Regions from separate parts of the Sphingomonas sp. SL1004 genome, predicted to be linked through region 2. Evidence: riboswitches for the same ligand, from Rfam matches in the RefSeq annotation. Region 2 holds a riboswitch; each other region holds the start of a gene.
What was found. A riboswitch is a leader RNA that binds a small molecule or an ion and turns the genes downstream of it on or off. The one in region 2 is predicted to bind cobalamin.
Positions count from the first base shown of each region.

Region 1: another riboswitch for cobalamin. It lies ahead of AC3D24_RS04935 (HoxN/HupN/NixA family nickel/cobalt transporter); the one in region 2 lies ahead of AC3D24_RS17050 (TonB-dependent receptor plug domain-containing protein).
Region 3: another riboswitch for cobalamin. It lies ahead of AC3D24_RS04795 (DUF1636 domain-containing protein); the one in region 2 lies ahead of AC3D24_RS17050 (TonB-dependent receptor plug domain-containing protein).

Region 1 is NZ_JBYMUX010000001.1:1,108,559-1,112,904, reverse strand. It holds gene cobN (cobaltochelatase subunit CobN) at 1-142, opposite strand, end outside; gene cobW (cobalamin biosynthesis protein CobW) at 151-1,188, opposite strand; cobalamin riboswitch at 1,289-1,505, opposite strand; gene AC3D24_RS04935 (HoxN/HupN/NixA family nickel/cobalt transporter) at 1,561-2,622, opposite strand; cobalamin riboswitch at 2,790-3,008, opposite strand; gene AC3D24_RS04930 (DUF885 family protein) at 3,075-4,346, opposite strand, start outside.
Region 2 is NZ_JBYMUX010000001.1:3,725,618-3,729,963, forward strand. It holds gene AC3D24_RS17045 (TonB-dependent receptor) at 1-1,391, shown strand, start outside; cobalamin riboswitch at 1,427-1,642, shown strand; gene AC3D24_RS17050 (TonB-dependent receptor plug domain-containing protein) at 1,757-3,607, shown strand; gene AC3D24_RS17055 (ABC transporter substrate-binding protein) at 3,604-4,346, shown strand, end outside.
Region 3 is NZ_JBYMUX010000001.1:1,067,854-1,072,199, reverse strand. It holds gene AC3D24_RS04805 (NAD(P)/FAD-dependent oxidoreductase) at 1-1,179, opposite strand, end outside; gene cobO (cob(I)yrinic acid a,c-diamide adenosyltransferase) at 1,234-1,839, shown strand; cobalamin riboswitch at 2,004-2,199, shown strand; gene AC3D24_RS04795 (DUF1636 domain-containing protein) at 2,372-2,779, shown strand; gene cobT (nicotinate-nucleotide--dimethylbenzimidazole phosphoribosyltransferase) at 2,776-3,789, shown strand; gene AC3D24_RS04785 (histidine phosphatase family protein) at 3,786-4,346, shown strand, end outside.

The DNA.
Region 1 (4,346 bases), 2.6 Mb from region 2:
CCGCACGTCTCCAGCCCGCGGCGAATGCGCCGAGGTCGCCGTCGGAGAAGGACAGGACGACGAGGTCCGCAGGCGTTTGAGCGAGGTCCTGCGGGACCGCGCTTTCCTCCAGCCCGTGGGTCTCGCGGAAGACGACGTGCATCGTGGGCCTCAGCCGTCCAGCGCGGCCTTGATGCGGGCCTCGTCGATTCGGTCGTGCTCGGCGATGACCACGAGTTGCGTGCGACGCGGTTCGTCGGCGCGCCACGGGCGGTCGTACTGCGTGCGTACGCGCGCGCCGACGGCCTGGACGAGCAGGCGCATCGGCTTGCCGGTGACTGCCGCGTAGCCCTTCACGCGGAGGATGTCGGCGCTGCGGGCGAGTGCCTCGATCTTTGCGGTGAGGTCGGCGGGGTCAGCAATCTCGCCGAGCTCGACGACGACGCTGTCGAAATCGTCATGCTCGTGATCGTCCTCGCCATCGTGATGCGAGGGGCGGCTGGCGATGTCGTCCTCGGCGGCGGCGTTGAGGCCCAGGATCACGCCCGGATCGATCACGCCGTCGGTGAGGTCGATCACCGGGAGCGGCCGCGCGGACTCGGCGGCGATCACCGCGCGCGCCTTGGCGACGCCTTCGGGGCCGGCGAGATCGACCTTGGTCAGGAGAACGAGATCGGCGCAGGCGAGCTGGTCCTCGAACACTTCCGACAAAGGCGTCTCGTGATCGACGCTCGGGTCGGCGGCGCGCTGGGCGTTGAGCGCAGCGACGTCAGGCGCGAACCGCCCGGCGGCGACGGCCTCGGCATCGGCAAGCGCGATGACGCCGTCGACGGTGATGCGCGAACGGATCGCAGGCCAGTCGAACGCCTTCAACAGCGGCTTGGGCAGCGCAAGGCCGGACGTCTCGATCAGGATGTGGTCGGGGCGAGGGTCGAGTGCGAGCAGCGTCTCGACGGTCGGGATAAAGTCGTCGGCGACGGTGCAGCAGATGCAGCCATTGGCGAGCTCCACCACGTTCTCCGCGGGGCAGTCGGGGATCGCGCAGCCCTTGAGGATGTCGCCGTCGATGCCGAGCGTGCCGAATTCGTTGACGACGACGGCGAGACGGCGGCCGTTCGCGTTGCGGATCAGATGGCTGATCAGTGTCGTCTTGCCCGCTCCGAGGAAGCCGGTGACGATTGTTACGGGGACTTTGGCGAGATCCGACATTCTTATTCTCCTTCGAGCACACGCACGCACGGCTTCGTAGCCGCACGCGTTCGTCGCTCAGACGGAGTACCGTGCCGCGACCATCCCCTGGATCATGGCAAGAGCGACCGTTGCGCTGGCAGGTCTCCTGGCTCGCGGGTCGAGGCTCGACGTACGCCTTCCCAGGTTATTACCCAGTGGCTGCCCTTTAAAACGAAGGGCGTGTGCGTCTCGCTCACCGCTTACAGTTGCAGGGACAGCCGCGGCATTGGGAGGGCATCCCCCCGCACCGCATTCCCATTCAAGCCCTTTGGGGCACCGGCGCGATCTGTGAGGTTCGGTCCAACCGACCCTCGCGAAGGCGGCCTAAAGGAATTTGCGCCAAGCCGCTAGCTATCCGTTCACGACTTCGATCTCGTCGAAGTGTTTCCAGCGGTAGATCGCAAAGCTCAGCACCCAGCAGAGCACGAACAGGCCGATGATCGCAAAGCCGAGGCCGTTGAAATTCTCGCCGAGCGCCGCGGCGACGTCCCATACGCCGCCCGTGAGTTCGAGCTTCGTGCCGAGCAACGCGAGCGTCTCGATCCCGCCGATCGCGATCGCGCCGATCGCGGAGATCAACGTGATGGTGATGTTGTAATAGAGTTTGCGGATCGGCTTCACGAACGCCCATTCATACGCACCGAGCATGACGACACCGTCCGCGGTATCGACCAGCGCCATGCCGGTCGCGAACAGCACCGGTAGAACGAGCACGGTGCCGATCGACAGGCCGTCGGCGGCTTGGCTCGCGGACAGGCCAAGGATCGCAACCTCGGTGGCCGTGTCGAACCCCAGCCCGAAGAGGAAGCCGAGCGGCGCCATGTGCCAGCTCCGCGTGACCAGTCGGAACATCGGCCGGAACAGCCGCGCGAGCAGGCCGCGATTGCCGAGCAGCAGTTCCAGGTCCTCCTCGACATAGGTGCCGCCACCGCGGACATGGCCGAAGGTACGCCAGACCGAGCGCAGGATGATCAGGTTCATCGCCGCGATCGTGAACAGAAAGACGGCGGAGATGACGGTCGCGATGACGCCGCCGACTTGTTTGAACGCCTCGAACTGCGACAGCGCGCTGGCGGTAACCGCGATTGCGACAGCGGCGATCAGCACGATGCCCGAGTGGCCGATCGCGAACCAGAAGCCGACCGCGATCGGGCGCTGGCCGTCCTGCATGAGTTTGCGCGTTACGTTGTCGATCGCGGCGATGTGGTCCGCGTCGACCGCGTGGCGCAGGCCAAGACCCCAAGCGAGCAGCGCGGTGCCCAGCATCAGCGGTTGCGCGTGGAACAGCGAGAAGGCCCAGCCCCACGCGGCGATGTTGGCAATGACCAGGCATGCGAACATCCAGCCGATCCGCTTACGGGTGGCGGCGCGCGTCGGTCTCTCGACCGGTCTATCTAGCGTCGCAGTCGTCATGCAGAACTCCCCGGCGTCCGACGAGGACGGGGGCCTGCCGCGAGCGGCCGCGACACGCGAAGACCGGACGCCATGAGCGGCCGACGCGCGTCGCCGTGCGGCCCCTGCCGCGCGTGTCGTCGCTCAGACGGCGTTCACCGTGCCTCGGCCACCCCCTGGACCGGGACAAGAGCGACCAGACGCCGGCAGGTCTCCTGGCTCACGGGTCAAAGCTCCACGCCACGCCTTCCCAGATCATCGATCCAGTGGCTGCCCTTCGCGCGTGAAGGGCCCGTGCGTTTCGCTCACCGCTTACAGTTGCAGGGACAGCCGCGGCATTGGAAGGAACCCTTCCGCACCGCATTCCCAATCAAGCCCTTTCGGGCACCGACGCGATCATGGCGAGGAACCGGCGAACCGATCTCTCGTCGGCCTGGGTAGTGTCGTTCGCGGACGATGCCAATCGATCTTCGTCAGGCGACCGCGTTTCGAATGTCGTCGGTCCGCATGCGACCATGGCCGAGCAGCGCGGCGTGATAGGCGATCGGAGGTTTGCCGTGCGCGGTATCGGCGATCGTCAGCCACGCCATCGCCTCGGCGACGCGGGAGGCAGGTTCGAGCGGGATGCGCGCGAGTTCGACGTCGAACGGCGCGAAATAGGCGGGTTCGCCCTGCCATTCGATCAGGCGTTCTCGGGCTTGGTCGATCGACCAGCCGTGGAGGTGAATACCGATGTCGACCAGCGCGCGAGTGACGCGGAACAGGAGCCAGTGGACGTGGCCGAGTGCATCATGGGGATCGGTATAGGCGCCGCTCTTTTCGGCGAGTTGCTCGGCGTAGATGCTCCACCCTTCGACGAACGCGGAGGCATAGTCGATCCGGAGCGGGTGGGGCGGGGCGGGTCCCTCCAGGCCGAGCTGGATCATGTGGCCGGGGAGCAGTTCGTGCGCGACGACGCTGGGGAGAGTCCAGCGCGGGCGGCGGCGGATGTCCTTGATGTCTACGACATAAGCGCCGGGATGGGACGGAGTCGGGACTTCGCGGTAGCCGGCGCGGCCGCTGGCGATCTCGAGCGCGGACAGAGGGCGAGCGGCGGCGTTGATGCACCACGGCGGGAGTTGACCGAACGCTGCCGTGATGTGGATGCGGGCCGTGGCTAGCACGCGGTTCATGTCGGCGACCGCTTCGGCGCGGCCGGCGTCGGTGTCGGGATAGAGGAAGCGGTCGTCGCGCCAGAGTTTGGTGTAGCGGTCTGCGATTCTGCCCTTGGGGGCGCCGATCTGGTCGAACAGGTGGGTCGCGCGGGCTTGGAGGTGGTTCAGTTCGGCGAATAGTCGACGTTCGGCATAGGCTGGCGTCATGGTGCCGAGCGAGCGCCGGAAGACGAGTGCGTACCAGTCCGCACCGCCGGGGAGCCGGCCGACACCGGGGGCGGAGGGGGCGGTGTCTCGCAGGCTTTCCAGCGTGGAGATCTGGCGATCGATCGCGGGGTTTGATGAGGCGGTGCGGAGGGCTTCGATCGTGCGATCGAGGGATAGGCGGGGGAGGATTATGCCGGCGTCTGCATCGGTTTGGATGGCAGCGGTGTCTGCATCGACCTTGGCGTTATCGAGGCGCGCGGCCTTCCACGCGCCGGTGGTCGGCGTGACGCGATACGGGCTCCGTCCGGTGCGGCCGAACACGGACCGTCCGATGGCGGCGTCGATCGTGAGACCGGCGCGGGCGGTGGTCAGGTCGAGCCGTTC
Region 2 (4,346 bases):
CAGCCCCGTACGAACAGGCGTCGGGTGCGCTGCGGACCGTCGTCGGGATCGGCGCGAAGACCGAATTGCAGATGAATGCGAGCGCGTTCACCGACAAGCGCGACCGCGGCAGCGACTTTACCGACAACAAGAGCGGAGGCGCCGACGCCAGCATCCGCCTGATCGGGCGCGGGAACTGGGCGTATTCCGCGCTCGCCTATCTGCAGACGCGCGCGTTCGCGAGCAGCTTCAACAGCATCAATGCCGCGCGGACGACCGCGATCCAGTCGCTGAACCAGTATAATACGCCGGCCACCGGGCTGGGCGGACGCGTCGAGATTGCGCCGCCCTTGGGCGAGAGCATCACGTTGCGCCTCGGCGCGGATATCCGCGACGTCAGCGGCAAGACACAGGAGCTCTATACGTTCGTGAACGCGGTCCCGACGCGGCGGCGCGAAGCGGGGGGGAGCACGACGACGACCGGCGTGTTCGCCGATGGCAGCCTGGTCGCAGGCGACTTCACCTTCAGCCTCGGCGGGCGGGTCGACTGGTGGTCGATCGATGGCGGCTATCTGTCCGAACGTCCGCTGGCGACCGGCGTGGCACTGACCAATCTGCGCTACGCGGACCGCAACGGCAGCGAGACAACCGGGCGGGCGGGCGTGGCGTACAAGCCGCTCGACGCGATCACATTGCGCGCCGCCGGCTATCGCGGGTGGCGGTTGCCGACGCTCAATGAACTGTATCGCCCGTTCCGCGTCGGTAACGATGCGACCGCGGCGAATGCGCTGTTGTCGCCGGAGCGACTGACCGGGGTCGAGGGCGGCATCACGCTGACGCCGGCGCCGGGGGTGAGCATCGCAGCGACCTATTTCTACAACCGGCTGAAGGATGCGATCGCCAACGTCACGACGACCAGTCCGACGCAGGTGTTGCCGGGGGTGACGACCTACCGCGTGCGCCAGAACCTCGATGCGATCCGAGCGCATGGGTTCGAGCTGGATGCGTCGTATCGACCCGGCGCCTTCGGCGTACAGGCGTCGTGGTCGCATACCAACTCGAAGGTCGAGGGATCGGGAATCACGGCTGCGCTCGATGGTTTGCGACCGGCACAGACGCCGCGCGATCAGGTGTCGGGGACCGTCGACTGGCGGCACGACGCGGCCGCGCTGTCGCTGACCGTGCGGCACATCGGCCAGCAATATGACGACGACCAGAATACGCGCGTACTCGATCCGGCGACGACGCTGGATGCGTATGCCGCGCTGCCGATCATGCGATCGCTGGTCGCCGAACTGCGCGGCGAGAATTTGTTCAACGAGCGGGTCGAGGCGGGGATCAGCGGGGCGAACATCGTCGAACGCGCGACACCGCGGACGATCTGGGTCGGGTTGCGCTACGGGATCCGCTGAACCGGCACGCGTTGACCCGTGCATGGCGTGCGACTAATGCCGAGCGCGTGAAGGGTTCCCGGCGACGGGATCAAAAGGGAAGTCGGTGCGCGGGCAGGTCGTCAGGACCCAAATCCGCAAGGCCGGCGCTGTCCCCGCAACTGTGACCGGAAAGCGGCCACCCCGATTACGCCACTGGGTTTCGATCTGGGAAGGCGGGGTGGAGGCGATGACCCGGAAGCCAGGAGACCTGCCCCTCACGGTCGATCCACTGCGCGGGCGGGTGCTCCGGCGCGGACGAGCGCTCCGGTCAAATGGAGTTCCCTCGAGTGAGAGACGTCTGCCGTTTCGCGAATGGTCGCGAGCGGCTTTTCAGGACGTAACCCATGACGAAATTTCTCCTTCTCCTGAGCGCCGCGCTGATCGCATCGCCGGCCTATGCGCAGGACATCCCCGACAGCGACGCGCCCGAAGTCGTCGTCACCGCGACCCGCGTCGCGCAACCCGCGAGCGAAGTCGGCCAGGCGGTGACCGTGATCGACCGCGCCGAGATCGAGCGCCGCCAGACCGTCGTCGTGTCAGACCTGCTCGCGACCACGCCGGGTGTTACCGTGACGCGCAACGGCACGCTGGGTGCTTTGACCGGTGTGCGGATCCGCGGTGCCGAGTCCGACCAGACGTTGGTGGTGATCGACGGCGTGCGGGTCAACGATCCGTCGTCGACCGGCGGCGGCTTCGATTTCGGCAATCTCCTGTCGAGTTCGGTCGAGCGGATCGAAGTGTTGCGCGGACCGAACTCGGTGCCTTGGGGCAGCCAGGCGATCGGCGGCGTCGTCAACATCATCACCGCCGCACCGAGCGAGGGTTTGCAGGCGCGCGCCAACGCCGAATATGGCTATGCCGACAGCGTGTTCGCGAGCGCAGGCGTGTTGGGGAAGACCGGGCCAGTGTCGGGATCGCTGACCGGCGGGTATCTGAAGACCGACGGGATTTCATCGGCCGCTGACGGGACGGAGCGGGACGGGTATCGTCAATATGGCGCGACCGGACGGCTCGGCGTCGAGTTCGCGCCAGGGATCGGCCTCGACCTGCGCGGGTATTTCGCGGACAGCCGGGGCGAACTGGATGGCTTCCCGGCGCCCGACTATGTGCTTGCCGACACCGCCGACTATAGCAAGACGCAGGAGCTTTACGGCTATGCGGGGCTGCACGCGAACTTCGCCGACGGACGGTTCAACAACCGGGTCGCGTTCACGATCGCCGACATCGACCGCGACAATTACGAGCCGGCGTTCGGCGCGGACCCGTCGTTCATCGGTCGCGGCCGTAGCGAGCGCTACGAATACCAAGGCGACTTTCGCCCGCTCGACCAGGTCCGCGTCGTCGCCGGCGTGGAGCGCGAGAACAGCCGTTACAATGACGGCTTCACCTATGCCGATACCGGAATCACCAGCGTTTACGGCCAGTTGATCGTCAAGCCGCTCGACATCCTCACGATCACCGGCGGCGTCCGCAACGACGATCACGAGGATTTCGGCAACCACACGACGTTCGGCGCGAACGCGGCGCTGGCGCTGCGGACCGGCACCACCGTCCGCGCAAGCTATGGTGAAGGGTTCAAGGCGCCGACGCTGTACCAGCTCTTCTCCGAATATGGTGACCGCGATCTGGACCCGGAGACGGCACGCAATTTCGATATCGGCGTCGAGCAGGCGTTCCTCGGCGACCGGGCCCGCGTCGGCGTGACCTATTTCAACCGCCGCACGCGCAACCAGATCGATTTCGATCTGGAGACGTACACCTACCAGAACATCGCGCGCGCCGAGGCGGACGGAGTCGAGTTCACGCTGGCGTTGCGTCCGGTCGATGCGCTGACGCTCACCGCCAACTACAGCTACATCCACACCGAGAACCGCTCGATCGGCGCGAATTACGGCAACGAACTCGCGCGTCGCCCGCGGCAGACCGCCAGCGTCAACGCCGATTACCGGTTCGGGTTCGGGCTCTCGGTCGGCGGCACCGTGTCGCTGGTCGACGACAGCTTCAACGATGCCGGCAACACGACGCGGATCGACGGCTATGCGATCGGCAGCGTCCGTGCGGAGTTCCCGATCGGTGAGCGGTTCGCGATCTACGGTCGTGTCGATAACGTCACCGACGCGAGTTATCAGACGGTCACGGGCTACGGCACCTATGGCCGTGCGGCGTATGGCGGCGTGCGGTTGCGCCTGAAATGAGGTCGGGGGCAATCCTCGCCGCCCTGCTGCTCGGCGGATGTGCAGCACCACCGAGCGGAGGCGGGGGGATCGTCTCGACCAACCCGTGCGTGGATTCGGTGCTGGTCCGGATCCTGCCGGCCTCGCGGATCGCCGCGATCAGCCGGTATTCGCAGGATCCGGCCGCGACCTCGATTCCGCTCGACGTCGCGGGCCGTTTTCGTGCGACCGCGGGGACTGCCGAGGAGGTGATCGCGCTGCATCCCGATCTCGTCATCGCCAGCACCTATACGCCGCCTGCTACCCAGGCGGCGTACGCGCGGGCCGGGTTGAAGACGCTGCTGCTCGGCATTCCGGACTCGATTGCGGAAAGCCAGGCGCAGGTCACGCAGATTGCCGATGCCGTCGGTGCACCTGCGGGCGGCGCGCGGATCAATGCGGATATCGATCGTGCGGTGGCGCGATGGAGCCGCAAGGATGGCGGGGTGCCGAGCGCCTTGCTTTATATCAGCGGAGACCTGGCGACCGGGGGGAGCACGTTGCTGAACGAGATGATGACGCGCGTCGGCTTCCGCAACGCTGCCGCGACTTACGGCCTGACGCATACCGGCACGGTGTCCGCCGAGACGATCGTGACGCGTCCGCCTGCGGTGGTGATCGCGTCGGAACGCGTCGGTCGGGGCACGGCACTGCGCCACCGGCTGCTGCCGAACACGCCGCAAGCCGTCTTCCCGCGCGTCCTGATCAACTGTGGCGGGCC
Region 3 (4,346 bases), 2.7 Mb from region 2:
TTCGATGCCGGCGAGCGGGTGGCCGGGATAGTCGCGCTCGGGATCGATGCCGATGACGATGCCGGAGTTCGCATTGCGTTCGTTGCGCGAATATTGGCTCATGCCGTTGGTCGCGACGCGGCCCTCCTCGGAGGTTGCGGCGACGACAGTGCCGCCCGGGCACATGCAGAAGCTGTAGACGGTTCGCCCGTTCTTGCAGTGGTGCGACAGGCTGTACGCCGCCGCGCCGAGATCGGGGTGGCCGGCGCAGGGGCCGAAGCGGGCCTCGTCGATCCACGACTGCGGATGCTCGATGCGTACGCCGATCGAGAAGGGTTTCGCCTCGACGTGGACGCCCTTCGCGTGGAGCATCTCGAACGTGTCGCGCGCGCTGTGGCCGACCGCGAAGACGACGTGGTTGGCTTCGAGATAGTCGCCGGTGCTGAGGTGGAGGCCGCGGAGTTGGCGCGTGCCCGCCTCTTCGACGATGTCGAGGCCGTCGACGCGGGTCGAGAAGCGGTATTCGCCGCCCAGCGCCTCGATCGTCTCGCGCATGCTCTCGACCATCGTGACGAGGCGGAAGGTGCCGATGTGTGGGTGTGCTTCGGTGAGGATTTCCGGGGGCGCGCCGGCCTTGACGAACTCGGTCAGGACTTTCCGCCCGAGATGGCGCGGGTCCTTGATCTGGCTCCAGAGCTTGCCATCGGAGAAGGTGCCGGCGCCGCCTTCGCCGAACTGGACGTTCGATTCTGGGTTGAGGACGCTCTTGCGCCAGAGGCCCCAGGTGTCCTTGGTGCGTTCCCGGACGACCTTGCCGCGGTCGAGGATGATCGGGCGGAATCCCATCTGCGCGAGGATGAGCCCGGCGAACAACCCGCAGGGGCCAGCGCCGACGACCACCGGGCGGGGGCCGGTGTAGCTCGCGCCGCCTTTGGTGACGAAGCGGTAGCCGGTGTCGGGGGTGCGCTGGACGTGGCGATCCTTGCGGAAGCGCGTGAGGACGGTGTCCTCGTTCTTCAGCGTGACGTCGACCGAATAGACGAGCTGGATGTCCATCTTGTCGCGTGCGTCGTGCGCGCGACGCGCCACGGTGTAGCGGATCAGGTCGCGCGGGGTGACGCGCAGGCGATCGCGGATCGCGGCGGGAAGCGCTTCGTCGGCGTGGTTGAGCGGCAGCTTGAGATCGGTGATGCGGAGCATGGGGGACGCTCTAGCGCCGCGCGCGCCGATCCGCCATCGGGAGCAGGAGAGGACATGATCATGCGGACCGACGACGAGCAGAATGCCAAGAGCGCCAAGCGAAAGGAGGTCCAGGACCGGATCGTCGCGAGCAAGACGATCGAGAAGGGGCTGATCATCGTCCACACCGGCAAGGGCAAGGGCAAGTCGACCGCCGCGTTCGGCATGGCGGTGCGGATGATCGGGCATGGGCGGAAAGTCGGCGTGGTGCAGTTCGTCAAGGGCGCGATGACGACCGGCGAGAAGGCGGTGTTCGATGCGTTCCCGGACCTGTGCGAGTTCAAGCCGATGGGGGAAGGCTTTACCTGGGACACGCAGGATCGCGCGCGCGACATCGCGGTCGCGCGCGAGGCGTGGGACGAGGTCAAGCGGATGATCGCCGACCCTTCCTATGCGATGGTGGTAGCGGACGAACTGAACATCGTGTTGCGATACGAGTATCTGCCGGTGGACGAGGTGCTCGCGGTGTTGGCGGGTAAGCCCGAGATGACGCATGTCGTGGTGACCGGGCGGAACGCGCCGGATGATCTGATCGAGATGGCGGATCTGGTGACCGAAATGACGCAGGTGAAACATCCCTTCCGGTCGGGGGTGAAGGCGCAGGCCGGCGTGGAGTTCTGACGCTTCGGCCCAGCATCCATGCCGTCACCCGGACCTGTTCCGGGGTCCACCCTTCCGCGCAATCCAGCCTGTCGAGCTTGCGGAACGGTGGATGCCGGAACGGGCCCGGCATGACGGAGCGTTTGGCGAGATGCCGCGTATTGCGCGCGAAGCACCGCCCGCGTATCGCTCGACCCGCGACAGGTTTTCCCGAGGCGGCAACGCCGAGGGAAATGAAAATGGGAACGGGATACACCCGGCTGCCCCTGCAACTGTACGCGGCGAGCCATCGTGCCTCATGCCATTGGGATAGTCCCGAGAAGGCGGCGCGGACGGCGTTGACCCGCGAGCCAGGAGACCTGCCCGTCGCGGTCGTCTTTCGTCCGGCCAGGGTGCGCCGAACGGACGGGTAACACCCCGAGCGACGACATCGCTTCGCGTCGTGCGGAGGTTGGAGGCATGCGCCTCTCGCCCTTCACGCGGTGCGGGTCCGACTGTCCGAAGGGGTTCCTATGCCAAGTTCACATCGTTCCGAGATCGTCCGGGAACGGATATGCTGAAGCCGGTCGAAGACGGCGTCGCGGTGGTCGCGTGCAATACGTGCCGCCATTCCGCCGATGCGCGCGACGACGACGAGGGCCAGCGTGGTGGCGCACGGCTCGTGCAGGCATTGAAGGCGGTGCAGGCGAGCGATCCCGCCTATGCCGATGTCGCGGTGCAGGAGATGCCGTGCCTGTTCGCATGCCAGGATTTCTGCACGATCCATCTGCGCGCGCCCGCCAAGGTCGGCTATGTGCTCGGCCGCTTCGAGCCGACCGAGGACGCCGCGCGCGCGATACTCGATTACGCGCGGCTCTACGGCGAGAGCGCGTTCGGGCAGGTTCCGTTCAAGCAATGGCCGCAGGGCGTGAAGGGGCATTTCATCACCCGCACGCCGCCCGCCGGATTCGTCGTCGAATGACCGCGTTCCCGACCTCTGCCGCGTTTCTCTCGGCGCTGCGCAATCTCCCCCAGGCGGACGTGGTCGCGCGGTCTGCCGCAGAGGCGCGCCAAGCCACGCTGACCAAACCGCCCGGCTCGCTCGGAAGGCTGGAGGATCTCGCAGTCCTGATGGCAGGCTGGCAGGGGCGCGAACGACCACGGCTGGACGCGGGCAGGGCGATCGTCTTTGCCGGCAATCACGGAATCGTCGCGCGCGGCGTCAGCGCGTTTCCGGCATCGGTGACGGCGCAGATGGTCGCCAATTTCGAGCACGGCGGCGCGGCGATCAACGCACTGTCGAGGGTGGCGGGGCTCGACCTCAAGGTGGTCGCGCTCGACCTCGACACACCGACCACGGATTTTACGACAGCGCCCGCCTTATCCGAAGCCGACTGCCTGGCGGCGATCAACGCCGGCGCCGCGGCCGTCGAAGGGACCCCGGACTTGATTGTCCTGGGCGAGATGGGGATCGGCAATTCGACGACCGCTGCGGCACTTTGCGCCGCGAGCTTCGGCGGCGCCGCGCGCGACTGGGTGGGGCCGGGCACGGGGGTGGACTCGGCCGGCCTGACACGAAAGATCGAGACGGTGGAGGCAGGCGTCGCGCTGCATCGCCCCGCACTCACGAACCCGTTCGAGACGTTGCGCCGGCTCGGCGGGCGCGAATTGGCGGCGATCTCGGGGGCGGTCGTCGCCGCGCGACTTGCCGGTATCCCGGTGATGCTCGACGGCTTCATCTGCTGCTCGGCGATCGCGCCGCTTGCCGCAGCATGCCCGGATATCCTCGATCACTGCCTCGCCGCACACGTCTCCGCGGAGCCCGGTCACGCGCGGCTGCTCGAGAAACTGCGGCTTGAGCCGCTGCTGTCGCTCGGCATGCGGCTTGGCGAAGGCAGCGGGGCGGCGGTGGCCACGTTGCTCGTAAGGGCAGCGCTGGCGGCCCACGACGAGATGGCGACGTTCGCCGAGGCCGGCGTTTCGGCGGCGTGACTCCATCGATGCTGTATCTGATGCGGCATGGGGCACCTGCGATCGAGGGACGCTTGCTCGGCCACACCGACGATCCGGCGACCGCCGCGGGTATCGAGGCCTGCGTAACGCGCGCGCAGGGACTCGCAATCGACCGTGTCGTTTCGTCCGATCTCGTGCGGGCGACGGCATGCGCGGAAGCAATCGCCGCGCCTCTCGGTGTAACCGTCGACCGCGACCCTCGTTGGCGCGAGCTCGATTTCGGCGCCTGGGATGGCGCCGTGCCGTCGTCTATCGACCCGGCGGCCTTCGCGCGCTTCCACGAGGATCCTGATTCCGCGGCGCCACCCGGGGGCGAACGCTGGTCGTCTTTATGTGACCGTGTCTCCCGTGCCCTCGCAGACCTCGCGGCGGGCCCGACGCTAATTGTAACGCACGCCGGCACGATGCGCGCGGCGTTCGCCGTCGCGTGCGGGTTCGACCGACGCCAGGTCTGGAGCTTCGACCTGCCATATGCCGCGCTGTTGTCGCTTCGGGTTTGGCCCGGCGAAGAGCGCGTCGTCCAGATCGTCGGGCTG